4 regions of the Metapseudomonas otitidis genome follow, and region 3 is predicted to be linked to each of the others. Evidence: riboswitches for the same ligand, from Rfam matches in the RefSeq annotation. Region 3 holds a riboswitch; each other region holds the start of a gene.
The links. Region 3 has a riboswitch for cobalamin ahead of PotMrB4_RS17480 (TonB-dependent receptor). Riboswitches for the same ligand answer to the same signal wherever they lie in the genome.

Region 1 (6,848 bases), 3.0 Mb from region 3:
GCCACTGGTGGTGATGGCCGGGGCCACGTCCAGCCAGGCGGCGATCTCGCGGGCCAGGCTGTTGACCCCGCCCAGGCCGCCTAGCAGCGGCACCACGGCGCTACCGTCTTCGGCCAGGGCTAGCACCGGCGGTTCGGCACCCTTGTGGGCGAGCAGCGGTGCGAGGGTGCGGATGACGATGCCGGCGGCGCACAGGGCGATGATCGGGGTGTCGTTGCGGTACAGCTCGCGCAGGGTCTCGCCGAACTCGCTGTAGCGCTCGTCGGCACCGTCGACGCGGCCGGCGAGGCCGAGCACCCGGGCCTGTGGATAAAGCGCCTGGAGTCGACGGGCGACGGCCAGGCCGCCGTTGCCGAGGAGGACGATGGCGGGGGCGTTCATCAGCCCCTCCATTTCTGGCCGGGGACCAGGATCATCGAGAAGTACGGCGAGGCCATCGGGTCCACCTCGTCCAGGGCCACGATGCGCTGGTTGGCCATGGTGGCGCGTTCGACGTAGTGGGCGCGGTCGGCCAGGCCCAGCTCGCCCAGCACGCGACGCACCTTGTCGAAGTTGCGCCCGAGCTTCATCACCACGGCGGCTTCGGCGGTGGCCAGGCGGGCCTTGAGTTCAGCCTCGGGGAGCACCCCGGAGAGCACCGAGAGGCTCTGGTTGCGGTACACCAGCGGCAGGCCGAGCACGGCGGCGCTGCCGAGCATGGAGCAGACGCCGGGCACCACCTCCACCTCGTAGCGGTCGGCCAGGCGGTCGTGCAGGTACATGTAGGAGCCGTAGAAGAACGGGTCGCCTTCGCAGATCACCGCCACGTCGCGGCCGGCGTCGAGGTGCTCGGCCACCTGCTGGGCGGCGGTGTCGTAGAAGTCGCTGATCACCGTTTCATAGGACAGCGGCGGCTCCAGCTTCTCGGTGGTCACCGGGTACACCAGCGGCATGCGCACCTGGGCGTCCGCCAGGTGCTGCTCGATGATGCCGAAGGCGTTGCCGCCCTCGCCGCGATTGGCCTTGGCCTTGGCGACGAAGTAGCCCACTACCTGGGCCGATTGCAGCAGGCGCAGGGCCTTGAGCGTGATCAGTTCCGGATCGCCCGGGCCCACGCCGAGGCCGATCAGCCGTCCCTTGCCGCTCATCACTCCACCTCCGTGGCCAGGGCGTTGACGGCGGCGGCGGCCATGGCGCTGCCGCCGCGACGGCCGCGCACCACCACGTAGGGCACGCCGCGGCTGTCGGCGGCGAGCATGTCCTTGGACTCGGCCGCGCCGACGAAGCCCACCGGGAAGCCGAGGATCAGCGCCGGTTTCGGGGCGCCGGCGTCGAGCATCTCCAGCAGGTAGAACAGCGCGGTGGGGGCGTTGCCGATCACCACCACGCTGCCTTCCAGGTGCGCGCGCCAGTGCTCCAGGGCCACTGCCGAGCGGGTATTGCCCAGTTCGCGGGCCAGCTCCGGCACGCCGGGGTCGTTGAGGGTGCAGATGACCGGGTTGTTGGCCGGCAGGCGGGCGCGGGTGATGCCTTCGGCCACCATGCGCGCATCGCAGAGGATCGGCGCGCCAGTGGCCAGGGCGGCGCGGCCGGCGGCACCTGCTCCGGGGGAGAAGGCCAGGTCCTGCACCACGTCGACCATGCCGCAGGCGTGGATGACGCGCACGGCGAGCTTCTCCAGGTCCGGCGGGATGGCGCTGAGGTCCGCCTCGGCGCGGATGATGGAGAAGGAATGGCGATAGATCTCCTGACCATCGCGGATGTAATCGATCATTCGGTGGAGCTCCAGCTGTCAGGAGTGGCGGCCAGTCGGGCGCTGGCCTGTTCGAGGTCGAGGTCGCTCGCCAGCAGCAGGCCGAAGCCGCTGCGGGCGCGCTGGTAGAGGTCGTAGCGGCCCGGTTCGCGGGCCAGCAGGGTGAAGGGCGCGACGTGGGCGGCGGCGCAGGAGCGCGGGCAGCCGGTCAGGTGCAGCTGCACCCGGGGCGGCAGGTGCGGCGCCAGGGCGAGGGCGTCGGCCTTGGTGTCGGCCAGGCTGCGTGGGCAGCCGCTGGAGCCAGTGCAGGCGATGAGCCGGGCCAGGGGCGCGTCGGGGTCGGTGACCAGGCCCAGGGCGGCGAGGGCGGCGAGGGCGCCGTCGAGATCGCGGGGGGCCGGCAGCAGCACCGATTGCCAGGGGGTGAGGCGCAGGTGGCCGTCGCTCTGCTGGTCCGCCAGGTCGGCCAGGGCCATCAGTTGTTCGGCATCGAGCCGGCCGAGGGGGGCGGCGCCGCCGGCATGCCGGCCAGCCACGGCGCCCAGGTGGCCGAGGGCGCCGGCGGTGTCGCGGCGCCAGTCCGGCACGGCATGCAGGGGCGCGCCGAGGCGGGTTTCCAGCTCCGCCAGCAGGGCGGCGGGGCCGAGGTCGGCCAGCAGGTGGCGCATGCGCGTCTGCTCGGGGCGGGCGCGGTCGAGGAACAGGTGCAGCAACGCCTCCACCAAAGCCGGCACCTGGGCGGCGGGCACGGCGCCCAGGGCGGGGGCGTCGTACGCCTGTTGCGGCGGGCACCCGGCCAGGCCGAAGGCGAAGAGGGCGTCGGCCTGCGGCCCGAGGGCGCAGAGCCAGAGGTCGTGGGGGTGCTCCAGCATGGCCAGGGCTTCGCCGCCGTCCAGCAGCAGGGCGAACTTGGGCGACAGGGCGTGGAAGCGCGGGGTGTCCTGCAGCAGGGCCAGCAGGCGATCGGCCAGGGCGGCGGTCGTCTCGTGGCCGGGCGCCAGGCCCAGCAGCGGGCTGACCATCAGGTTGCGCACGTCGTCGGCACCCGGCGAGGGGGCGCCCAGGTCGGCGGCCAGCAGTGCATCGATCAGCGCCGCTTCGGCACCGATCCTTACCCCGCGGATCTGCAGGTTGGCGCGGTTGGTGGCCTCGATCACGCCGCTGGCGTATTGCCGGGCGGCTGCGGCCACGGCGCGGGCCTGGCGGGCCTGGAGGCGGCCACAGGGCAGCTTGATGCGGCAGATGCCGCCATCGCCGGATTGCACGATGCGCAGCAACCCCGGGCAGGCCGAGGGGCGGACGGTGGCGGCAGCGGATTCGGCCTGTTTCAACGGGTCACCCTGGTTGGCGTCGCGGCGACCGGAATATCCCTAGCCCAGGGACACGTTTGCATCGATACACCCCGCCCGATGCGCTCACACGCGACTGGTTTCACCGGCAGGTCTCCTGGCTGGCAGGTCGTCATCCTCCGCGGCCTTCCCGAGCGCTGCTCAGTGGCCAGGGTGCGTGGACTCGCTGCTTACAGTTGCGGGGGCAGCCACGGTGCGACCGTGTTCCCTCAGTGCCCGGATGGGCACTGGCCAGCGCCTTGTAGGGGCCGGCAACCGATGAAGGGCGCTATTATGCCCGCTTTGCGCGACATGAGGAAAAGGCTGCCTGTCGGAACGGCAAGCGGCTGACACCTCGCTAGAAACGGGAGTTTCCATGCAGCCCTGGCTGACGGTTGTGGGTATCGGTGAGGACGGCTATGCGGGCCTCGGCAAGGCGGCGCGCCATGCGTTGCTGGGGGCCACTGAAGTGGTGGGGGCGCCGCGTCAGTTGGCGCTGCTGCCGCGCTGCGTCCGTGCCGTGCGCACGCCCTGGCCGAGCCCGTTCTCCCTGGAGCCGGTGCTGGCGCGGCGGGGCACGGCCCTGTGCGTGCTGGCCAGTGGCGATCCGATGCTGTTCGGCGTGGGCGCCAGCCTGGCGCGGCAGGTGCCGGCCGGGGAGATGCAGGTGCTGTCGGCGCCTTCGTCCGCAGCCCTGGCGGCGGCACGGCTGGGCTGGCCGCTGCAGGAGGTGACGCTGCTGTCCACCGTGGCGCGGCCCCTGGCGGTGCTCAACGGCCACCTGCACCCCGGCGCGCGGCTGCTGGTGCTGAGCAACGATGGCCGCACCCCGGCGGCCCTGGCGGCGCTGCTGGCCGAGGGCGGCTTCGGCGCCAGTCGCCTCACCGTGCTGGAGCACCTGGGCGGCCCCCTGGAGCGCCGGCTCGACGGCCTGGCCGACGCCTGGAGCGACGTGGCGGTGGCCGACCTCAACCTGGTGGCGGTGGAGGTGGCGGCTGACCCCGGCACCCGCGCGCTGCCGGTCACCTGCGGCCTGCCCGACGACGCCTACCGCCACGACGGCCAGCTCACCAAGCGCGATGTCCGCGCCGTCACCCTGGCCCGCCTGGCGCCGCGCCCCGGCGAGCTGCTGTGGGACGTGGGTGCCGGCTGCGGTTCCATCGGCATCGAGTGGATGCGCGCCCATCCGGCATGCCGCGCCCTGGCCATCGAGGCCAACGCCGGGCGCCAGGCGCACATCCAGCACAACCGCGACGCCCTCGGCGTACCCGGCTTGCAGCTGGTGGCCGGCGAAGCCCCGGCCGCGCTGGAGGGCCTGCCGGTGCCGGATGCCATCTTCATCGGCGGCGGCGTCACCGACCCCGGCGTGCTGGCGCAGTGCTGGGCGCGGCTCAAGCCGGGCGGTCGCCTGGTGGCCAACGCCGTGACCCTGCAGAGCGAGGCGACCCTGGTGGCCTTCCGCGCCGACCACGGCGGCAGCCTGACCCGCATTGCCGTCGCCCAGGCCCAGCCGCTGGGGGACTTCGACACCTGGCGCTCGGCCCTGCCCATCACCCTGCTGGAAGCATTCAAGCCATGAGCCGCCTCCTGCTGCTGGGCGGCGTGACCGAGGCCCTGGCCCTGGCCCGTCGCCTCGGCCCCGCCCATGTGTACAGCCTCGCCGGCCTCGGCAAGGTGCCCCAGGACCTGGCCTGCCAGGTGCGCGTGGGCGGCTTCGGCGGGGCGGATGGGCTGGCGCAGTACCTACGCGAGGAAGGCATCGACCTACTGCTGGACGCCACCCACCCCTATGCCGCGCAGATCAGCCACAACGCCGCCCGCGCCGCCGAACTGGCCGGGGTGCCCTGCTGGGCGCTGCGCCGCCCCGGCTGGCAGGCCGGCCCTGGTGACGATTGGCACGAGGTGGACGACTGGGCCGGCCTGATGGCCGCGCTGGCGCCGTTCCGCCGGCCTTTCTTCACCCTCGGCCGCGAGCCGCTGGAGCACCTGCACAGCGTGCCCGAGCACCAGCACTGGACGGTGCGCTGCCTGCAGGGGCAGGCCCCCGGCGAGCGCTTCGAGGTGATCGGCTCGCGCGGGCCGTTCCACCTGGACGAGGAGCGTGCGCTGTTCGAGCGCCTCGGCACCGACGTGCTGATCAGCAAGAACAGTGGCAGCCAGTCCACCGAGCCCAAGCTGCAGGTGGCCCGTGAGCGCGGCCTGCCGGTGCTCATCCTCAAGCGCCCGGCATTGCCGCCGGTGACCCGCGAATTCGACTCGGTCGAGGCCCTCTGGCAGGCCCTCGGCCCCTACCTGGACACACCATGACCGCCACCGTTTACGCCCGCGTGCTGTTCGCCGGGCCCGACCTCGCCGAGGGCGCCTTCGCCGAGCTGTTCCGCCGCCAACTGGTCGCCCTGCGGGGCGAGGCCGCGCTGGCCGATGTGATCGATACCGGCACCGGCCTCGATGCCCTGCGCGAGGCCGTACAGGCCAGCCCGCGCCCGCTGCTGGTGATCGACCTCGACCCGCAGAGCACGCCGCCGCACCTGGACTGGCTGCGCAGCGAACTCGGCCGGTACCCGGCTCCGGAGCAGCTGTTCGTCGCCAGCCTGCTGGGTCAGTACGACAGCGACCCGGCCGGCGCCGCCTGCGCCCTGGTGGCGCGTACCGAGCTGCACCTGGCCTGCGCCGAGGTGCCGGCGTTGCCGGAGAGCCACGCCTGGTCCTGCATCCCGCCCCATGCCCGGCGCCTGCTGCTGTGCAACGGCCCGCGCTGCACCCGCCGGGGCGCGCTGCCGCTGTGGAAAAAGCTGCGGGAGACCCTCAAGGCCGCCGGTAAGCTGGAATGCGCAGGCGGCGTGCACATCACCCGTACCCAGTGCCAATACCCCTGCGACCTCGGCCCCACCGCCAGCCTCTACCCGGAAGGCGAGTGGTACCGCCTGGAGAGCGAAGAGCAGGTGCTGCGCTGGGTGCAGGCGCGCATCGTCGAAGAGCGGGCGGTGCCGGAGTTGTTGATGAAGGGGTGAGCGTTGCTCTTCGCTAAACGGACAGATGCCGGGCCGGGATGCCCGGCCTGCATGGAGCTGTGATGAGCCGGTCGGCTTTTGCCTGGGGTCTTGCCTTGTCCACTGTCGTCCTCGTTCAGGCTCAGGCTGATCCGGATCCGGATTGCCCGCCGCAGCGTGAAGAGACCGCCGCGTTGAATGCCTTGCTGAAACAGTCGCCCGAGGCGCTGGCGCTGGAAGCAGCCCGTGCGGGGCGTATCGAATTCATGCTCGTCCTCGGTTACACGGGGACGCTTCCGGGGCTGTCCCCGGCGACACTTGAGTGCCTGGGGCCGTTTCCCACCCGAGTCGTGCCGGGCACCTCGGACGTGGTTTGTACCGAGGAAATGGCTGAACTCCAGCAGCCGGCCCGGGATTTCGCCAAACGCTACAACCACCGCTTGCTGGCGCTCACCGCGCCTGCTTGCGAGAGATACAACTCTGCTGACCGCTGAACGGGTCAGCGCACGAACCAGCGCGCCGTCAGCGGGGCCGAGAGCATCAGCGCCCCGAGGATCACGAAGGCCGTCACCAGCCCCAGCCCCTGGGCGACGAAGCCCACCAGTGCCGGCCCGGCGAGCACGCCGGCGTAGCCCACGGTGGTCACCGCCGCCACGGCGAGATTGGCCGGCATGGTGCCCTGGCGACCGGCAGCGCTGAACAGCACCGGCACGATATTGGCCGCGCCCAGCCCCACCAGCAGGAAGCCCGCCAGCGCCAGGACGGTGTGCGGCGCCAGCAGCATCAGCGCGAAGCCGG
Region 2 (6,848 bases), 2.9 Mb from region 3:
GGACTCGGGGTTGTGCTGCTGGAGGAAGGCGCGGGTGTCGGCATCCAGCAGGTAGGCGTCGGCCAGCAGGGCGTACTGGTGGTCGTCCACCAGTTGGGTGGTGGCGTCGAAGGCGAACAGGTAGTCCACCGTCGCGGCCAGTTCGAAGGCGCCCTTGTAGCCGTGGCGCTTCATGCCGGCGATCCACTTGGGGTTGGCGGCGCGGGCGCGCACCACCCGGCCCAGTTCCTCCCGCAGGGTGCGGATGCGCGGCAGGTCCGGCTGGCCGTGGTCGCCGTGGTAGCTGGCGACCGCCTGGCCGCGCAGGGTCTCGGCGGTGGCGAGCATGCCGCCCTGGAACTGGTAGTAGTCGTTGGAATCGAGGATGTCGTGCTCGCGGTTGTCCTGGTTCTGCAGCACCGCCTGTAGCCCTTCCAGGCGCTCGCCGAAGCGTTGCCGGGCCGGGGTGCCGGCATCGCTGGCCCCGTAGGCGTAGCCGCCCCAGTTGAGGTAGGCCTCGGCCAGGTCGGTGCGGGTTTCCCAGGTGCGGGCCTCGATCACCCCTTGCACGCCCGCGCCGTAGGCGCCGGGCTGGGCGCCGAACACCCGCCAGCCGGCTTCGCGGCGCGCGGCCTCCGCTGGCAGGCCTTCGCCTTCCAGGCGGGCGCGGTCCTGGCGCACGCGGGCGGCGAGGGGGTTGAGGTCGTCGGGCTCGTCCAGCTCGGCGACGGCCTGTACGGCCGCGTCGAACAGGCGGATGAGGTTGGCGAAGGCGTCGCGGAAGAAGCCCGAGACCCGCAGCGTCACGTCCACGCGCGGGCGGTCCAGCAAGGACAGCGGGAGGATCTCGAAGTCCTCCACGCGCTGGCTGCCGGCCTGCCACACCGGGCGTACGCCCAGCAGGGCCATGGCCTGGGCGATGTCGTCGCCGCCGGTGCGCATGGTGGCGGTGCCCCAGACGGACAGGCCGAGCTGGCGCAGGTGGTCGCCTTCGTCCTGCAGGTGGCGCTCCAGCAGCAGGCTGGCGGACTGGAAGCCCAGGCGCCAGGCGGTGGGCGTGGGCAGGTTGCGCACGTCCACGGTGAAGAAGTTGCGCCCGGTGGGCAGCACGTCGAGGCGCCCGCGGCTGGGGGCGCCGCTGGGGCCGGGGGGCACGAAGCGCCCGTCGAGGGCGGCCAGCACGCCGCCGATTTCCGCTGCGCCACAGGCGTCCAGGGCGGGGGCGATCACCTGCCGCAGGTTGTGGATAACCGCGTCGCTGGCGGGGCCGATGGCTTCGGCGGCCGGGTTGGCGATCAGCTGGCGGGCCAGCAGCTCCAGGCGCTCGCGGGTGTCGCCGTTGCTGCGCCAGGGCGCGTCGTCGACGCCCTGGAGCACGGCGGGGCGCGGCCCTTCCCAGGGTTCGGCCCAGGCCAGGTCGAGCGGGTCGCGGTCGAGCGCCAGGTCGCGGGCGAGGGCGCGCAGCAGGCTGGCGTTGCCGCCCTTGCCGTCGGCACGGGGGATGCGCACCAGGGACAGCAGGGTGTCGTCGCGCAGGCCCGCCACGGGGGATTCACCGAACACGTGCAGGCCGTCGCGGATCTGCGATTCCTTGAGGTCGCAGAGGTAGGCGTCCAGCTGCGGCAGCCAGCTGTCGGCGTCGTCGTTGAGGCTGAGCCCCAGCTCGCGGTCGAGGGCGGTGGCCCTGACCAGTTCGAGGATTTCGCCGCGCAGCTGCACGGCCCGGCGGGGGTCGAGCAGGGAGGCGTCGTAGTACTCGTCGGCCAGGCGCTCCAGGTCGCGCAGCGGGCCGTAGGTTTCGGCGCGGGTCAGCGGCGGCATCAGGTGGTCGATGATCACCGCCTGGGCGCGGCGCTTGGCCTGGGCGCCTTCGCCGGGGTCGTTGACGATGAAGGGGTAGATGTTCGGCAGCGGCCCCATCACCGCGTCCGGCCAGCATTCGGCGGACAGGCCGACACCCTTGCCGGGCAGCCATTCGAGGTTGCCGTGCTTGCCGACGTGCACCAGCGCATCGGCGCCGAACACCTCGCGCAGCCAGAAATAAAAGGCCAGGTAGCCGTGGGGCGGTACCAGCGACGGGTCGTGGTAGATGGCCGCCGGGTCCAACTGGTAGCCCCGCGCCGGCTGGATGCCGACGAAGGCGAGGCCGAAGCGCAGGCCGGCGATCATCATCCGTCCGCTGCGGAACATCGGGTCCTGTTGCGGCTCGCCCCAGCGCTCCGTCACCGCCCGCTGGTTGGCTTCGGGGAGGCGGGAGAAGCAGGCGAGGTAGTCGTCCAGGGCCAGGCTCTGGGCGCAGGGGCGGGCGTCGAGGTTGTCGAGGTCGTTGCTGACGCCGCCCAGCAGGCTGTGGATGAGGGCGGTGCCGCTCTCCGGCAGGCCGGCCACGGGGTAACCCCGGGCCTCCAGGGCGCGGAGGATATTCAGCGCGCCGGCCGGGGTGTCCAGGCCCACGCCGTTGCCGATGCGGCCGTCACGGGTGGGGTAGTTGGCGAGGATCAGCGCCACGCGCTTGTCGGCGTTGGCCTTGCGCGCCAGCAGCAGCCAGCGCCGCGCCAGTTCGGCGACGAAGTCCATGCGCTCGACATGGGGCAGGTAGCAGACCACGTCGCTCTGGCTGCGCTCGCTGCGCCAGGCCAGGCCTTTGAAGCTGATGGCGCGGGTGATGAGGCGGCCGTCCAGCTCCGGCAGGGCGACGTGCATGGCCAGGTCACGGGGGCCCAGGCCCTGGGCGTTGGCCTCCCACTGGGGCTGGTTGTCCAGGCTGCAGATGGCCTGGAACACCGGCACGTCGCGGCGGAACGGGCGCAGGCTGGGGGCCTCCGGCGAGGACTGGGCGAAGCCGGTGGTGTTGATGATCAGCTCGACGCCGGCCTCGTCCAGCCAGTCTTCGAGGGTGGCCAGGCAGGCGGCCTCCTTGAGGCTGGCCACGGCGATGGGCAGGGGGTTGAGGCCCTGGGCGGCGAGGCGTTCGCAGAAGGTGTCGAGGAAGCCGGTGTTCGCCGCCTGCAGGTGGGTGCGGTAGAACACCAGCGCCACCACGGGCTGCTCGGGTTGCCAGTCGGCGCGCCAGTGGGCGAGCCCGGCGTTGGGCTGGCGCGGGTGGTAGACCGCGACGCGGGGCAGCGCCCTGGGCTCCTCCCAGGGCATCGCGTGGCCCAGGCAGCGGCTGGCGAGGCAGGCGAACAGCTGCCGGGCGTTGTCCAGCCCGCCCTGGCGCAGGTAGTGCCAGTAGCGCTCGGCATCCTCTGTGGGAACGGTGCAGAGCCGTGCCAGCTCGGGATCGGGGCGGTCGTCTCCGGGCACCAGGATCAGCGTGGCGCCGCGCTCGGCCAGCGCCACCAGTTGCTCGATGCCGTAGCGCCAGTAGCCGACGCCGCCGTGCACGGAGATGAGGATGACCTTGGCGTGCTGCAGCACCTCGTCGACGTAGAGGTCCACCGAGGCGTGGTTCTGCAGCTGCATCGGGTTGGCCAGGCGCAGGCTCGGGTAGTCCTCCGGCAGCGTGCGGGCGGCCTCGGCCAGCAGCGCCAGGTGCGAGTCGCCGCTGCAGAGGATGACCAGCTCGGCGGGCGTCTGGGCCAGATGGGCGATGCCATCGTCGGGGACGAAGCCGCCGGGCTGGGTGCGCAACAGGTGCATGGCTCGGGCCTCGGCTCGGTGGAGCGGCCCTCTCCCGGGGGAGAGGCGCCGGTTCGGTGGTTACGCCAGGGCGGTGCGCAGTTCGTTGGCGATGGTGGCCTGGTCCAGCTCCTGGCCGATCACCACCAGGCGGGTGGCGCGGGGCTCGTCGCTGCGCCAGGCGCGGTCGAAGTGCTTGTCGAAGCGCTTGCCGACGCCCTGCACCAGCAGGCGCATGGGCTTGCCGGTGACGGCGACGAAGCCCTTGATGCGCAGGATGGCGTGGCGTTCCACCAACTGGCCGAGGGCCGCGAGCAGGGCGCGCTCGTCCACTTCCGGGAGGTCGACGTGGAAGGAGTCGAACTCGTCGTGGTCGTGGTCCTCGTGTTCTTCGTGGTCGTGGTGGGTGGGGCGGCTGTCGATGTGCAGCTCGGCTTCGGCGTTCAGGCCCAGCAGCACGTCCAGCGGAAGCTTGCCGGAGGCGGCCTCGACCACCTTCACCGCCGGCGGCAGCTCTTCGCTGACTTCGGCGCGTACGGCGGCCAGGGCGTCGGCATCCAGCAGGTCGGTCTTGTTGAGGATCACCAGGTCGGCGCTGGCCAGCTGGTCTTCGAAGAGTTCGTGCAGGGGCGATTCGTGGTCGAGGTTCGGGTCCTGCTTGCGCTGCTCGTCCACCTGGTCGGGGAAGGCGGCGAAGGTGCCGGCGGCGACGGCGGGGCTGTCCACCACGGTGATCACCGCGTCCACGGTGCAGGCATTGCGGATCTCGGGCCACTGGAAGGCCTGCACCAGGGGCTTGGGCAGGGCCAGGCCGGAGGTCTCGATGAGGATCTGGTCGAGGTCGCCACGGCGCGCCACCAGTTCGCGCATGACCGGGAAGAACTCTTCCTGCACGGTGCAGCACAGGCAGCCGTTGGCCAGTTCGAAGACGCGGCCCACGGCCTCTTCCTCGCTGCAGCCGATGCTGCATTGCTTGAGGATGTCGCCGTCGATGCCCAGCTCGCCGAATTCGTTGACGATCACCGCGATGCGGCGACCCTGGGCGTTGTCCAGCATGTGGCGGAGGAGGGTGGTCTTACCGGCACCGAGGAAGCCGGTGACGATGGTGACGGGGAGCTTGGCCAGGGTTTTCATGCGCGCCTCTCAGGTGCTCTGTGGCGGGCATGACGAATGCAGCGGGCCGGGCCCACTGGAGGTATTCGCCACCGGATCACCCCGCCCGGTTGTCTGGAAATTCGCCGAGGCAGGTCTCCTGGCTCGCAGCCTGGCGCGGGGCGCCGCCGGGTCCGCCTTCCCGCCCGTGGGCAGTGGCTGTGGACAGGGCATCAGCTGCTTACAGTTGCGGGGGCAGCCGTGGCTTGGACCACGTTCCCTCTTAGCTCCAGCGCTCGCTGGAGAACCTCGAAAGGACGGAAGGCTACGCAGGGCCCGGGCGGCGGTCAATCGCGTTGGTTGACGCCTCGTCGGGCCCGTGCTGTCCTTGCGCGGATTTTTCCCGCCCGGTCGCCTGCCACGCCATGAACCCCGCTGCTCCTTCCCTGACGCCGCCTTCGCTGGTGGCCGGTTTCGGCTGCCGCCAGGGCTGCACGGCGGCGGAGCTGGGGGCCTTGCTGGATGCCTGCCTGGCCGAGGCCGGGGTGCCGCCGGCGCGCCTGGCGGCGTTGGCGACCCGCGAGGACCGCGCCCTGGAGCTAGGCCTGCAGGCGCTGGCGGCGGAGCGCAACCTGCCGTTGCAGGGCGTTTCCCCCGAGGCGCTGAACGCCCTGGAGGCGCGCCTGAGCCAGCCGTCCGAGCGGGTCCGCGCCCTGGCCGGCAGTGCGGGGGTGGCCGAGGCGGCGGCCCTGGCGCTGGCCGATCGGCTGGGGCAGGGGCCTTCGCACCTGCTGCTCGACAAACGCCGCAGTGCTCGCGCGACCTGCGCGTTGGCCTGCATCCACCTGGAGGCTGAACGGCCATGACGGTCTATTTCATTGGCGCCGGTCCGGGCGATCCGGAACTCATCACGGTGAAGGGGCAGCGGCTGATCCACCGCTGCCCGGTGATCCTCTATGCCGGCTCGCTGGTGCCGGAGGCGGTGCTGGAGGGGCACCAGGCGCAGCAGGTGGTGAACACCGCCGAGCTGCACCTGGAGCAGATCGTTGCGCTGCTGGCCGAGGCCCATGCCCGGGGCCAGGACGTGGCGCGGGTGCATTCGGGCGATCCGTCGCTGTATGGCGCCATCGGCGAGCAGATCCGCCACCTGCGCGAGCGTGGCATTCCCTACGAGATCGTGCCGGGCGTTACTGCCACGGCGGCCTGTGCGGCCCTGCTGGGCTGCGAGCTGACGCTGCCGGAGGTGTCGCAGACGCTGATCCTCACCCGCCACGCCAGCAAGACGCGGATGCCCGAGGGCGAGTCCCTGGGGGACCTGGCCCGTCACCGGGCGACCCTGGCGATCCACCTGGGGGTGAGCCGGATCGAGGAAATCGTCGCCGAACTGCTGCCGCACTACGGGCCGGCCTGCCCGGTGGCGGTGATCCACCGCGCCAGCTGGCCGGACCAGGCCCAGGTCACCGGCACCCTCGCCGACATCGCCGAGAAGGTGCGGGCCGTGGGCTTTCGCCGGACGGCGCTGATCCTGGTGGGGGAGGTGCTGGCGGCCGAGGGCTTTGCCGACTCGTCGCTGTACCGCGCCGGGCATGCGCACCTGTACCGGCCGGGCGAGTGACGGCTCGGTCGCGAGAGGATCGCTGCATATCGCTGAGTGTTGCCTGCCGGATGCCGGCTTTTTCGCCTGCGTTCGCCTTGCCCGCCCCGATCCGCCCGGGCTTTTCGGCGGGCCTGTAGTGACGTACCGCTGTGAAACCCGCAGAATGCAGCCTTTCCGGCCTTTGGCCGGCCCGTCCGTATGACTTCGGCCTTGAGCGACCTGACTCCTTATGCGAATGCGCTTGATGCTGCTGGGCGGTGGCAATGCCCTTGGACAGGCGCTGATTCGCCTGGGTGCCGAGGATGATGTGGGGTTCCTCGCCCCGCGCCCGCCCGAGCAGGGTTGGGACGCCGCCAGCCTGACGCAGTTGCTCGACGACACCCGCCCCGACGCGGTGGTGAACCTCGCCTACTACTTCGACTGGTTCCAGGCCGAAGACGTGAGCGCTGAGCGCTTCGCGGCCCAGGAGCGGTCGGTGGAGCGCCTCGCCGAGCTGTGCCAGCACCACAACATCGTGCTGCTGCAGCCTTCCAGCTACCGGGTCTTCGATGGCGCCCGC
Region 3 (6,848 bases):
TTGGTGCTGAACCACAGGGTGAACAGATCGCGCGCCTTCCCGTGGCGCTCCGCAAGGGGGACGTAGTCCACCGTGTGGTTTTCGATCAGGGGGTCTTGCCGGGACATCTGGGACATGGAAATGAACTCGAGTTTGTCTGTTCTTATCGTTGTTTGAAGCCAAACCGGAGGCGCTCTGCGTCGCCCCTCAGATGAACACCATATTATGGTATTCCAAACTTTTGACAAGCCTGAGCCGCTTTTCTACGACGCATCTGATCCGCCATCCTGACGCAACGCCAGGTCCCGCCGCCAGAGCCAAAGCCCCGTTATTCGAGGCTTTCCGACGAAAGTAGAAAGCCGGCGGGGCGCCCATGAAAGCGCTTGCAAATTGCGTATTACGGTATACCATCAGACCTAATTGATTCAGCCTGCCGTACACCACCGAGGTTCCACCGATGATCGATGCCGCCCTCTACAAGAAAGCCATGGCCTCCTTCCCGTCCGGGGTCACCGTGATCACCACCCTGGATGACGACGGACAGGTGGTCGGCCTCACCGCCAGCGCCTTCAGCTCGCTGTCCATGGACCCGGCCCTGGTGCTGTTCTGCCCCAACTACAGCTCCGACTCCTACCCGGTGCTGATCCGCAACAAGCGCTTCGCCATCCACGTCCTGTCCGACGCCCAGCAGAAGGAAGCCTATGCCTTCGCCCGCAAAGGCAAGGACAAGGCGCAAGGCATCGAATGGACCCTGAGCGAACGGGGCAACCCGCTGCTGGCCGGCGCCAGCGCGATCATCGAGTGCGAACTGTGGCGGGAGTACGAAGGCGGCGACCACGCCATCATGGTGGGCGCCGTGAAGAACCTGGTCCTGCCCCAGGAAGAGGCCGCCCCCCTGCTCTATTGCCACGGCAAGATGGGTGCCCTCCCCGCCCTGGCCTGACACCTGACTACCGTGCGTTCTTCAGCCCCCGCCATGGGGGCTTTTTTTCGGCTATGCCCGACTCTTCCACTGCCACGCTCGAGCACCTGCCACCACCTGGCGCTCTCTATAAGAGCGCACGACGAAATCGGCCCTGGCTCAGAGGGTGAGGCGGGGAATATGCCCCTTCAGGAGGCCGAGCGCAGTCGTTGTGCAGGGGAGCGAGCGGCATGGATGCCGCGAGAGGCGCGCCAGGCCATGGATGGCCCATCGCGCCGGCCCCTGGAGCAACGATGGAGCGAGGGAAGTCCCGCGCAGCGGGACCCGGATGTAGGGGCGAGCCTTTTTGGTTTCTTTTTTGTGGGCGGCATTCCGACGATTGAAAAAAGAAACTTGTAAGTTGTTCCACACCTGCTTCAGACCGCCAGAAACTAGATCTCCAGATCGTGGGCGAGCGAGGGTCGGAGCAGGTTCTTCTTGATTAACCCGAACGGTTGCCTGAGCTCAAAGCTCGTTTCTGCAAGTCAGGGTGAGAGAGGAATGCCATGAACCAAGAACTCCTCGTTGTCGGAATCGATATCTCGAAGAACTTTCTCGATGTCTTCGTCAGTGGCAGCGCCACGCTCCAGCGCTATGCCAACGACGCTTCAGGTAGGGCCCAACTGGCCACCGATATGCTGGCCTTGGCACCCAACCTCATCGTGGCTGAGGCAACGGGTGGCCTGGAGCGTCTCCTGATTGCGGAGCTGGCTGCACAGCAATTGCCGTTGGTACTGGCCAATCCAAGGCAGGTCCGTGACTTTGCCAAGGCATCGGGCCAACTGGCCAAGACTGACGCGTTGGATGCTCGGGTTCTCGCCACATTCGGGATTGCCATTCGTCCCACCGTACGGCCGCTACCCGAGGAGCAAGCGCTCGAACTGGCGGATCTAGTTGGGCGTCGGCGTCAATTGGTCGACATGATGGTCGCCGAGAAGCTGCGCTTGCAGCAGGCAGCAGGCAAGGCCTTGCGGCGTGACATCAAGCTGCATATCCAGTGGCTGGAAAAGCGCCTCAGAGCCAGCGATGCAGGGTTGAATGATGCCATTCAAAAATCAGAGATCTGGCGGGCCAAGGATGACTTGCTGGCTGAAGTGAAAGGTATTGGGCCCGTATGTCGAATCACGTTGCTGGCTCTACTACCAGAGCTGGGCCACCTGAACCGCAAGCAGATTGCGGCATTGGTGGGTGTCGCGCCCTTCAACCGGGACAGCGGCTACTACCGGGGTACCCGGCGAGTTTGGGGTGGGCGATCCGAAGTCAGGAAGGTGCTCTACATGGCCACGCTGTCGGCCATTCGCAGCCGCAACGAGGTCGTGCACAGCTTCTATCGGAGACTAAAAGAACAGGGGAAACCCGGCAAAGTAGCGGTCGTCGCCTGCATGCGGAAACTGCTCACCATCCTCAATGCGATGCTCCGTGATCAGGCACATTTCAGGCCTCAAGTGGCTTGACGCTGAACACGGTTGCTCGCCCGGCAAGGCGAAACAGGTGACATCAATAGAACTCGATAATCAGCAACACGCTTTTGGGCATAGCTTTTCAGACGGTGCCCTGCCCAGGCATCTCTCGACAGCCCCCCGGCAATGGCCGTTGCTCAGGCCGGCTTCCGCCACACGCTCGCCAGCCAGGGCTGCTGCTCGCGGGGCAGCCCCGCCGGCCGGTAATAGTGCTCCAGCGCCTGGAAGCCCGCCGCCTCCAGCAACTCACGCCAGCGCGCGTAGTCGTGCCAGGCGCCGTAGCGCTGGCCGTTCCAGCCCTCCTCGTTCTGCCCCCGTGGATTGGAGCTGAACAACACGCCACCCGGCCGCAGGGTGGCGTGCAACTGGCCGAGTACACGCGGCAACTCCTGCAGCGGCACGTGGAACAGGCTGGCATTGGCGAACACCCCATCGAAGCGCTCGGCGGGCAGCTCCAGCGCCAGGAAGTTCTGCTGCCAAACCTCGCAACCGGCATCGGTGCGGGCCATTTCGACGAAGCGCGCCGTACCGTCCAGCCCCACCGGGCGATGGCCGAGGCGGCGGAAGGTCTGCAGGTCGCGCCCCGGGCCGCAGCCGAAGTCGAGGATGTCGAACGGCCCGCCCGGCCCCAGATGGCGCAGCAGCGCCTCGATGTTCTGGCTCACGTCGTGGTCGCGGGTGCCCTCGCGGAAGCCCTCGGCATTGCGCTGGTAGTCATCCAGGGTGATGGCGCTGATGGCATCGAGATCGTGGGGTTCCAGGCTCATGGGGCCTCCGGGCAGTGAACGGCGGCGGGCATTCTACCGGCTGCGATGGGAACGGCCATGGCCGGCCGACAGGGCGAATGATTCCCGACAACGGTTGACGCCACCCCGTGCCAGTGGTCAGATGCGCGCCGTTCCAGGTGCCTCACGCCGCCGCGCGTGAGGTGAAACGGGAAGCCGGTGCGTCCATCAGGACCAGTCCGGCGCTGCCCCCGCAACGGTAAGCGAGCGCTGCATTCGGTACGCCACTGTGCCCACGGCATGGGAAGGCGAATGCGGCGTGATCCTCGCAAGCCCGGAGACCGGCCTGGAGCATCGATAGGCAAACCCGCGGTGGGCGGGCACGGGCCGGTTTCTCGCACGGGTGCACGCGCCCGCGCGCGCCTTTGCATTCCCTCCGGGCTCCATTCATTCCTGACGTGATAGGAACGACATGTCCCGTACCTTCAGCTCCAACGCTCCGGCGAGCGCCGCCTTCGGCCTGCTCGCGCTATCCATTTCCTTCTCCCTGCACGCCGAAGACGGCACCCTGGCGCTACCGGCCACCGCCGTCACCGACCAGGCGGACGACACCGCCATCCGCCTCGACACGCCCGTGCCCGCCGGCTCGCGCCTGGGCCTGTCCGCCCTGGAAACCCCGGCCAGCACCAGCGCCATCAGCGGTGACGAGGTGCGCGCACGCAACAACGCCACCGTGCAGGACGCCGTGACCCGCAGCCCCGGCATCACCCACATCGGCACCCCCGGCAACGGCGGCACCGCCCTCTCGGCCCGGGGCTTCACCGGCCACGCCTCGGTGATGCAGCTGTACGACGGCACGCGCTTCTACACCGGCATGGGCACCACCACCTTCCCCACCGACCCGTGGATGGTCGAGCGCATCGACGTGATCCGTGGCCCGGCCTCGGTGCTCTACGGCGAAGGCGCCACCGGCGCGGTGATCAACGTGGTGCCGAAGAAGCCTTTCGACGGCGAGATCCGCAACCGCCTGCGCCTGGGCTACGGCTCCGACGACCGCCAGCAGATGGCCCTGGACAGCGGCGGCTCGCTCACCGACACCCTCAGCTACCGCCTCAACCTCAACCGCGAGGCCAGCCACGGCTGGATCGACCGGGGCGACTCGAAGAACCTCGGCCTCAGCGCCGCCCTGCGCTGGCAGGCCAGCGACGCCCTGGCCTTCACCCTCGCCCACGACCAGGGCGACCTGCAGCCGATGAACTATTTCGGCACGCCGCTGATCGACGGCCACCTGCGGGACAGCCTGAAAGACAAGAACTACAACCTGCACAACGCCGAGCTGCACTACAACGACCAGTGGACCCGGCTCGTCACCGACTGGACGCCCAGCGAAGGCTTCAGCGCCAGCAACCAGCTCTACCACATCAAGAGCCGCCGCTACTGGCGCAACGCCGAGGCCTACACCTGGGACGCCGGCCGGGGCCAGCTGAAGCGCGCCGAGCAGCTGCGCATCAAGCACGAGCAGGAGCAGATCGGCGACCGCCAGACCTTCACCTTCGACCACTCACTGTTCGGCCTCGACAGCCGCACGCTGGTCGGCGGCGAGTTCAACCGCATCCGCTTCGACCTGCTGAACAACGCGCCCTACACCGACATCGACGGCGACTACGTCGACCCGTGGAACCCCGCCCCCGGCTACTTCCAGAGCGCCTCGGCCTACCGCCCGCACTCGCGCAGCGAAACCCACACCGCCGCCCTGTTCGCCGAGAACCGCACCCAACTGAGCGAGCGCTGGTCCGTGGTCACCGGCCTGCGTCGCGACCAGAACCACATCGACCGCACCGATCTTCCCAACGAGAACCGCGCACAACCATTGCGCAGCGACCGCAGCATCCAGGGCGGCAACTGGCGCGCCGGCCTGGTGTTCGCCGCCACCCCGCAGCTGTCCTTCTACGGCCAGTACTCCACCAGCGAGGACGGCGTCAGCAACCTCATCACCCTCAATTCTGGCCAGCAGAATATGGACCTGACCGAGTCGAAGCAGACCGAGTTCGGCCTCAAGCAGCAGTTCTGGGACGGGCGCGGCGAGTGGACCCTGGCCGCCTACCACATCGTCAAGAAGAAGTTGCTCTCCCGCGAATCAGCAAAAGGTCAGGCCCAGCAGATCGGCCAGCAGTCCTCCGACGGCCTGGAGGCGACCCTGGAACTGGCTCTGGAGCAGGGCTGGCACGTCTCGGCCAACGCCTCGCTGCTGCGCGCCGAGTACGACGAATTCAATGAGGCCAAGGACGATCTTCTCGTCTCCCGGTCCGGCAACCGCCCCACCGACGTGCCACGGCGCACCGCCAACCTCTGGGTCAGCAAGGCGCTCGGCCATGACCTGGACGCTGGCCTCGGCGCGCGCTACGTCGACGCCCGTTACGCCGACGCCGCCAACACCGTCAAAGTACCCGGCTACACCGTGCTCGACGCCAACCTCGGCTGGCAGGTGCTGCCCGACACGCGCCTGGGGCTGGAGCTGAACAACCTGCTGGACCGCCGCTACGCCGTCACCCAGCAGAACGGCGGCCAGCAGTGGCTGCTGGGCCAGCCGCGCTCGTTCTTCGTCACCGCCGACTACAGCTTCTGAGGGTTACGCCATGTCCCGCCTGAACCTCCATGACCTGCGCTGGGCCCCTGACGGCGCCCTCGCCGGCTGGTCCCTGGACGGCATCGGGCTGGACGTGGCGGAAGGCGAGTTCGTCGGCCTCATCGGCCCCAACGGCAGCGGCAAGAGCAGCCTGCTGCGCTGCATCTACCGCGCCGCCCGCCCCCACGGCGGCACGGTGCGGGTGGACGACGAGGACATCTGGCGCCAGCCGCCGCGCTGGTGCGCACAGCGGGTCGCCGTGGTGCTGCAGGAGTTCCCCAGCGACTTCGGCCTCAGCGTCGCCGAGGTCGCCGCCATGGGCCGCTCGCCCCACCAGGGGCCGTTCGACGGCGACACCGCCGCCGACCGCGCCCGGGTCGGCGAAGCGCTGCGCCAGGTGGCCCTGGAGGCCCACCGCGACACCCCGTTCGCCCGGCTCTCCGGCGGCGAAAAACAACGCGCCCTGCTGGCCCGCGCCCTGGTGCAAGCCCCCGGCCTGCTGCTGCTCGACGAACCCACCAACCACCTCGACCCGCGCTACCAGCTGGAGCTGCTGGCCCTGCTGCGCCGCCTGCGGCTGAGCACCCTGGCCAGCTTCCACGACCTCAACCTCGCCGCCGCCTTCTGCGACCGCCTGCTGGTGCTCGATGGCGGCCGCCTGGTAGCCAGCGGCACCCCCGAAGCCGTGCTCACGCCGCAACGCCTGCTGGAGGTGTTCGGCACCCCAGCGCTGGTGGACCGCCACCCCATCGGCGGCCACCCACGCATCACCTGGATCACTCCCCCATGAAAAGCCGCTCCCTCGCCCTCGCCGCCCTGCTGCTCGCCGGCAGCGCCCAGGCCACCCAGTACCCGGTGACCATCACCAGCTGCAACCGCCAGGTGGTGTTCGAGCACGCCCCCACCCACGCCGTCAGCCAGGACGTGAACCTCACCGGCATGCTGATCGCCCTCGGCCTGCGCGAGCGCATGGCCGGCTACAGCGGCGTCAGCGGCTGGAAGACCCTCGACCCGAGCCTGCGCGAGGCCCTCGCCGGCCTGCCGGAACTGGCCCGCAAGTACCCCTCGGTGGAAACCCTGCTGGCCGCCGACACCGA
Region 4 (6,848 bases), 630 kb from region 3:
ACATCAGCGCCTCGCTGACCGGCAGGTGGAACAGGCAGGCACCGACGCTCACGGTCAGCACCGGGGCGGCTGCCGATCGGGCATGGGGGACTTCCAGGGCCCGCACCTGCTGGACGATCCGCAGCGCCACCGTTTCCAGATGGGCCTCCTCCACGTCGTAGAGCACCAGGGTGAACTCCTCGCCACCCAGCCGCGCGGCGATGTCCAGCGGGCGGCGGGCGAAGGCCTCCAGCACCCCGGCCACCGCGCACAGGGCGGCGTCTCCGGCCTGGTGGCCGTAGTAGTCGTTGTACTGCTTGAAGTAGTCGAGATCGATGATCAGTTGGGCCAGGCTCGCGCGCTCACGCGCGGCCAGGCCCAGCACGGTCTGCACGTGCTGGTCGAAGGCGCGGCGGTTGTGCAGGCCGGTCAGCGGGTCATGGCTGGACTGCCACTTGAGCAGCTCGCGCAGGAGGAACTGCTCGCGCTTGACCTGATCGCGGATGTAGCCCCCCGTGGCACAGGCGAGGATCGACAGCAGGAACACCAGGGATACCGAGCCGTACTGCTCGGGTGCCTCTGCGGCGTACACCGGGTAGCCCACCAGCAGCCAGAGAGCGAACAGCGCCAGGGCCACCAGCAGGCTGCGACGGAAGCTGATGCCCAGGGGGAAGAAGGCCGCCACGCCGAGCAAGGCGAAGATGCCGTCGGAGAAATACAGGCCCTTGATGCGGTAGATGAAGATCGAGGCCATGCCACCGGCCAGCACCAATAGCAGCACCCACGAGGCGAAGCGCACCGAGTAGGCCTCGATGCCGCGCAGCAGCATCTGCAGCACCAGGCCGGTGAGCAGCAGCAGGATGCCGACCCGCACCCCCGCCAGCAGTACCAGCCAGCCATCGAGACCGGCCTGCAGGTCGAAGTGCAGCAGGTCCAGCCCCATGAACAGCGCCCACACCAGCAGCACCACCACGGCCGAGGCCTTCTGGAACGGCAGGAAATCCCGCGTCAGCGATTCGCGGTACTGCTGCTCCAGGCGGGGCGGAAAGCGCGGACGCATGAAGGTCCGGCCCTGGTGTGCCTGGTACAGCTGCTCGTTGTCCGGATCGCGCATTCCCTACTCTCCCCCCGGCGGCGCCGGTCCCCATCAGGCATGCCCGGTCTGCACCAGGTCGCAGGCCTGCTGGGCCGTCGCCACGGCGAAGTCGAGCACCGCACGCCCGCAGGCCGAGAGCGTGCGGTGGCTGGAATAGGCGGCATGCAGCGCCCGCCCGCGTACGGCGTAGTCGGGCAGGATGCGCACCAGCTGCTCCTTGCGCCATTCCGCGGCCAGGGTGGACAGCAGGGCGATGCCCGAATCGTTGATCGCTGCATTGAGCAGGGCCGAGCTGGACGTGGTCGCCAGCCGCCCGTTAGGGCGCAGGCGATAGGTCCGGCGGCCGCAGCTCGAATGCAACTCGCAGCTTTGGACGTTCTTCAGGTGCAGGCAGGCATGTTCGGCCAGGTCCTCCACCCGCTCCGGCACGCCGTGCATGGCCAGGTAGCCGGGGCTGGCGTAGAGACCCAGCTCCAGGTCGAACAGCTTGCGTACCACGTAGGCGTCGTTCTTCAGCTCACCGAGGAAGAACAGCAGGTCCAGCCCGTCCAGCACCAGGTCCGGCTCGTGGTCCGCCACCACCACGTCCAGTTCCAGCCCCGGGTGCTGGCGCAGGAGCTGGCTGAAGAAGCCGTTCTCCTGGCATTCGAAAAAACCCGTGGGCACCTGGATGCGCACCTGGCCGACGATGCCCTGGGCGTCGTCACGCAAGGTGGCCAGGGCGTTGCCCAGGTGGTCGATGCTCGTCTTGCATTTCTGGTAGAGCCGCTCCCCATCGGCCGTGCAGCGCAGCAACCGGGTGGAGCGGAGAAAAAGGGCCGTGCCGAGACTGCGTTCCAGGCTCATCAGGCGGCGGCTGAGGGTATTGGCAGGTATCCCTAGTACCCTGCTTGCTTTTGCGAAGCTCCCTGCCCGTACGATCTGCACGAATAAAGCCAAGTCATCCAGCATCTTCACCAACTTCGAAACTCGTCGAGACTTATCCGCGTCGTGCAGTTTTCATGCTAACAGCCGTATTTTTTGCAGAGAACCTACATTTCCGGACTGCCAATCTCCATTTTTCGAATGAACTTAGTCGGCAAGTAGCGCGCTAACTGCCGTGCTTTGCGAGGTCGATTCAATGGCGCCGGACTTTTGTCAAGGAGTGCGCCAAGCCCACACGCGGCGGGGCTTTCAGCAGTTCGAGGGAAAATTTCGTATTGAGCCGGACGAAACTTGGAAGTTGGCCAAGTTGTGAGCGATGGGATTAATCCGGGGAAGTTGTCATGTGCCGCCGTTTACTGGCGAACTTGGATGTTGCGAGGCGTCGGAAAGTCGTCACATTCACAGCCATGTGAAACTTGGGCGACGGAAACAGGACAGATTCGAAGGGTAATGACGAGGCCGCCCGTCCATTGCAGCCGGGCGGCAGGTGTGTCGGATCAGGCCGCGGCGTGGTGCAGGCGGACGTTAAACAGAGGGCCCTGGCTGTAGCGCGACAGGGTCTTGGCCAGGGCCAGTACGCCCAGGTCGATCAGCGGTTCCACCAGGATCACGCTCATGTAGGCCAGGCCGAAGGTGCTCACCGAGGCCAGGGTCTCGGCGGTGAAGCCGTGGCCGTAGAAGGCCCAGAAGGCCACCCAGGCGACGATGCCGCCCTGGTAGGCGGTGGACAGCGCCAGGGCCTGGCTGTAGCGGGTTTCCACGTAGGCGGTGCGAGCCGGGATGATGCGGTTGGCCAGCAGGCTGATGCCCCACAGGGGCACCAGCAGGGTGGTGACGTTCATGCCGTACTGCGGCAGGTCGAAGGGGGCGAAGAACAGGCCCTGGACCAGCAGCCCGGCGGCCAGGCCGATGGCGGCCGCGCCGGCGCCGAACATCAGCAACAGGGTCGAGCCGAGGATCAGGTGGACCTCGGAGACGCCCACCGCGTGATGCGGGAACACCTCGAAGAAGCAGAACACCAGGGCCGTGGCGATCAAACTGCGCAGGGCCAGGGCGCTGATGCCGCCGTTGGTGCGGATGCTGTCGTAGGCCATCTTGGCGGTCAGGCCGAAGGCGGTGACGGCGGTGCCATAGCTGAGCAGGAGCTTGGCGCCTTCGACGACGCCGGGTTCGATATGCATGTGCGGTTCCTTGCCGCGCCCACCGCGCGGTGACCAGTTCTAGGGGTCGGGCCTCGTGCCCGTTACGGATGGCAGGTCTCCTGGCTCGCAGGTCAATGCTCCACCCACCTTCCCGGCCGGGGCCAGTGGTGCTTCGGGTTTCGCTCGCTGCTTACAGTTGCGGGGGCAGCCATGGCCTGGGCGTTGCGCCGCACCATGTTCCCTGTTGCTCCGGGCGGTTGCCCGGAAACCATCGGCGGCCATCTTACTGGCGGGCCTGCGGGCGGCAAAGGCAAATTTTTGCGCCCCTGCGAGCGCCCCGTGCGCCTCCCTGCCTGCGACAGTCCGCCACAGTCGACTTTCCCCTGCCAGCCAGGCGCCACCCGCAGGCCTCCGGGCGCCCGGGGTGTGGCAGCTCGTCGCAGTCGGGCCGCATCGGGGGCCCTTGCTAGCATCCGTCCCGCAGCGCCCCAGAGGCCTGCCAAGTGCATGCGGGCGCCATGAGGCGCCCGGTAGTCATCCAGGGATCGGACAGCTCGGCGCCATGCGGCACAGGTCGTTCCCGGAACCACTCGACAACAACAGGGACCGACGCCCATGGCCGTGATGCCATCCCCTTCGTTCTGGCGCTCCGCCTTCCTCCCCTCGCCCGCCACGGCCTGGCCGCTGCTGCTCCTGCTCTGCGCCGCCGCCCAGGCCCAGGGAGACGGCAAGACCCTGGTGCTGGACAGCACCACCGTCACCGCCACCCGCAGCGCCAACAGCAGCTTCGACCTGCCGGCCTCGGTGTCCACGGTGGACCGCAAGGCCCTCGAGGATGCCCAGGCCGATAGCCTGTCCAGCGTGCTGCGCAGCCTGCCCAACGTGAACTTCGGCGGCGGCCCCCGCCCTGCGGCACAGATCCCCGCCATCCGTGGTCTGCAGGGGCCACGCATCATCCTCACGGTGGACGGTGCGCGGCGTAACAACGAGGGCGGCGTGAACAGCCCGCTGCTGCTCGACCCCGACTTCATCCGCCAGGTGGACGTGGTGCGCGGCCCCATGTCGGCGGCCTATGGCAGTGGCGGCCTGGGCGGCGTGATGGCCTTCGAAACCCTGGCAGCGGAGGACTACGTCGACCCCGAGCGCGGCTACGGCGGCCAGGCCAAGGTGGGTTACCGCAGCGGCAACGAGGCCTTCTCCACCCACCTCACCGCCGCAGCACTGAACGACCAGGCCGACGTGCTGGCCAGTGCCACCTACCGCAACTACGGCGCCATTCACACCGGCAAGGGCGGCGCGGATTCGGAGTACCCCAACGACGGCGACCTGGGCGCCAGCCTGCTCAAGGCCGGCCTCAACCTGGGCGAACTGAACCGGGTGGAGCTGAGCCGCCAGACCTTCGACGACGACTTCACCGGCCCCACCAACCCCGGCGGCAACCTGGTGTTCCCCTTCGACCAGGACACCCGCCGCCGGCAGGAGCAGTACACCGGCAACTGGTCGTTCCACGACACCGACCGCAGCTGGCTGGACGGCAAGCTGAGCCTCTACCGCACCCGCTTCAGCCTCGCCGGCCACAGCCGCTCGACACCGCCCCAGGCCGACACCTCGGCCATGACCCGTACCGACGGCGGCAGCCTGCAGAACACCAGCACCTTCGAGGTGGGCGAGCACTACCGGCAGCGCCTCACCTACGGCGTGGACTACTACAAGGACACCGCCGAGAACACCTCCAACGGCCAGGGCAACTCGGTGCTGCCCGACGGCGAGCTGCGCGCCCTTGGCGGCTTCATCCAGAGCGAGCAGACCTTCGACCGCTGGACCCTGATCGCCGCGTTGCGCCACGACGACTACAGGCTGTCCTCCCCCGGCCAGGGCGACGCCCGCCACAGCCGCCTCTCGCCGAAGATCGCCCTGAAGTATCAGCCCATCGACCCCCTGGGGCTGTTCGTCAGCTACGGCGAAGCCTTCCGCGCGCCGACCATGACCGAGATGTACGGCAACCTGGACACCCGCCGGGCGCTGTTCAACTTCCGCCCCAACCCGGGCCTGGAACCGGAGACCAGCAAGACCTGGGAAGCCGGCTTCACCCTGGACTTCAGCGACCTGCTGGCCGCCGGCGACCAGTTCCGCCTCAAGGCCACCGGCTTCGACGAGGACGTCTACGACCTGATCGACTCCCAGGTGGTCGGCACCTACGTGCGCCAGGCGCCCTTCGCCGGCGTCGGCCAGGTGTTCCAGCGGCGCAACGTGGCCCGGGCCGAGCGCCAGGGTGGCGAGATCGAGGCGGCCTACGAGCTGGACCGCCTGAGCGTCGGCCTGGGGTACTCCCAGCTGCGCTCGCGCAACGCCCAGACCGGCGCCGACCTCTACGCACCGCCGGACAAGCTGGCCCTGACCCTGGGCTACCGCCTCGACGAGCAATGGTCGATCAACTACCGCGGGCAGTTCGTCAAGGCCCAGGACTACGACGACACCCTGCTGCGCCGCCGCGACGGCTACGCCCTGCACGACATCGGCCTGACCTGGGAGCGCGACCCGTACCGCGTCGACCTGGGGGTGACCAACCTGTTCGACCAGGCCTACGCCACCTACCAGCAGACCCAGGCCAACACCTTCAGCTACGAGGAAGGCCGCAGCGTCAACCTCACCCTCAGCTCGCGCTTCTGAGAGGCCGTCCATGCACGCTCATCGCTTTCCCCTTCTGCTCGGCACGGCCCTGCTCTCGGCATGCGCCGCCCAAGCCCCCAGCGGCCCGCAGCCGGTGGTGATCGACTTCGCCCTGCTGGCCAACGGACACCCCGCCCGCTGCGGTGCGCCCCTGGGCCCGCTGGGCGCTGATGCCCGCTCCTCGACCCTGCGCGATGCACGGTTCTACGTGCAGGACGTGGCGCTGGTCCGCGCCGACGGCCAGGCCGTGCCCCTGGTGCTCGACCACGACGACTGGCAGGACGGCCAGGTCGCCCTGCTGGACTTCGAGGACGCCACCGGCACCTGCCAGGGCGGCACCCCGGCCACCCGCACCCAGGTGCGCGGCCAGGCACCGGCCGGTGACTACGTCGGCCTGCGCTTCAGCCTCGGCGTGCCCGAGGCCCTCAACCACACCAGCACCGAACTCCAGGGCCCACCCCTGGACATCGCCGCCATGGGCTGGAGCTGGCAGGCCGGGCGCAAGTTCGCCAAGGTCGAGGTCAACCCCGAAGGCGGCGTAGCCAAGGCCGATGGCGCCCGCGCGCCCAGCTGGTACCTGCACCTGGGCTCCACCGGCTGCAGCGGCAACCCGCTCACCGGCGAAACGGTGGCCTGCCTGCGGGCCAACCGGGTGCCCGTCTCCCTGCGCGGTTTCGACCCCCGGCGCGATGCCGTGGCGCTGGACCTGTCCAGCCTGCTGGCCGGCAGCCAGCTCGGCCGTGACCAGGGCGGCGCGGTGGGCTGCATGAGCGGCCCGGACGACCCCGAATGCCCGGCAGTGTTCGCCCGCCTCGGCCTGGACCTGGCCAGCGGCCAGCCGCTGCCGGATGGCCAGGTTCCGGCCTTGCGCGTCGTGCCCCGGCCATGACGCGGCGCATCGGCCGACTCGCCGCACTGCTGGCCGGCCTCGGGCTGGTCGGCAGCGCCCTGGCGCAGGACTGGGCCTGGCCACTGCCCAGCCACGTACCCGCGCCCCGCGTACCGGCGGACAACCCCATGAGCGCCGCCAAGGTGGA

Region 1: it holds a riboswitch for cobalamin, as region 3 does, so the genes downstream of both, cobG (precorrin-3B synthase) here and PotMrB4_RS17480 (TonB-dependent receptor) in region 3, are expected to answer to the same signal.
Region 2: it holds a riboswitch for cobalamin, as region 3 does, so the genes downstream of both, cobW (cobalamin biosynthesis protein CobW) here and PotMrB4_RS17480 (TonB-dependent receptor) in region 3, are expected to answer to the same signal.
Region 4: it holds a riboswitch for cobalamin, as region 3 does, so the genes downstream of both, PotMrB4_RS14605 (energy-coupling factor ABC transporter permease) here and PotMrB4_RS17480 (TonB-dependent receptor) in region 3, are expected to answer to the same signal.

Annotation. Positions count from the first base shown of each region.
Region 1 is NZ_AP022642.1:858,451-865,298, forward strand. It holds gene cobJ (precorrin-3B C(17)-methyltransferase) at 1-381, opposite strand, end outside; gene PotMrB4_RS04050 (precorrin-2 C(20)-methyltransferase) at 381-1,127, opposite strand; gene PotMrB4_RS04055 (precorrin-8X methylmutase) at 1,127-1,753, opposite strand; gene cobG (precorrin-3B synthase) at 1,750-3,063, opposite strand; cobalamin riboswitch at 3,152-3,356, opposite strand; gene cbiE (precorrin-6y C5,15-methyltransferase (decarboxylating) subunit CbiE) at 3,437-4,639, shown strand; gene PotMrB4_RS04070 (cobalt-precorrin-6A reductase) at 4,636-5,367, shown strand; gene PotMrB4_RS04075 ((2Fe-2S) ferredoxin domain-containing protein) at 5,364-6,071, shown strand; gene PotMrB4_RS04080 (hypothetical protein) at 6,134-6,544, shown strand; gene PotMrB4_RS04085 (MFS transporter) at 6,550-6,848, opposite strand, start outside.
Region 2 is NZ_AP022642.1:873,849-880,696, forward strand. It holds gene cobN (cobaltochelatase subunit CobN) at 1-3,621, opposite strand, end outside; gene cobW (cobalamin biosynthesis protein CobW) at 3,682-4,734, opposite strand; cobalamin riboswitch at 4,826-5,019, opposite strand; gene PotMrB4_RS04140 (cobalamin biosynthesis protein) at 5,118-5,558, shown strand; gene cobM (precorrin-4 C(11)-methyltransferase) at 5,555-6,307, shown strand; gene PotMrB4_RS04150 (sugar nucleotide-binding protein) at 6,519-6,848, shown strand, end outside.
Region 3 is NZ_AP022642.1:3,819,286-3,826,133, forward strand. It holds gene PotMrB4_RS17460 (purine-cytosine permease family protein) at 1-116, opposite strand, end outside; gene PotMrB4_RS17465 (flavin reductase family protein) at 437-922, shown strand; gene PotMrB4_RS17470 (IS110 family RNA-guided transposase) at 1,447-2,394, shown strand; gene PotMrB4_RS17475 (class I SAM-dependent methyltransferase) at 2,538-3,167, opposite strand; cobalamin riboswitch at 3,286-3,489, shown strand; gene PotMrB4_RS17480 (TonB-dependent receptor) at 3,598-5,751, shown strand; gene PotMrB4_RS17485 (ABC transporter ATP-binding protein) at 5,762-6,541, shown strand; gene PotMrB4_RS17490 (ABC transporter substrate-binding protein) at 6,538-6,848, shown strand, end outside.
Region 4 is NZ_AP022642.1:3,185,669-3,192,516, forward strand. It holds gene PotMrB4_RS14595 (GGDEF domain-containing protein) at 1-1,093, opposite strand, end outside; gene PotMrB4_RS14600 (LysR family transcriptional regulator) at 1,127-2,026, opposite strand; gene PotMrB4_RS14605 (energy-coupling factor ABC transporter permease) at 2,497-3,180, opposite strand; cobalamin riboswitch at 3,234-3,429, opposite strand; gene PotMrB4_RS14610 (TonB-dependent hemoglobin/transferrin/lactoferrin family receptor) at 3,757-5,811, shown strand; gene PotMrB4_RS14615 (MbnP family copper-binding protein) at 5,822-6,700, shown strand; gene PotMrB4_RS14620 (methanobactin export MATE transporter MbnM) at 6,697-6,848, shown strand, end outside.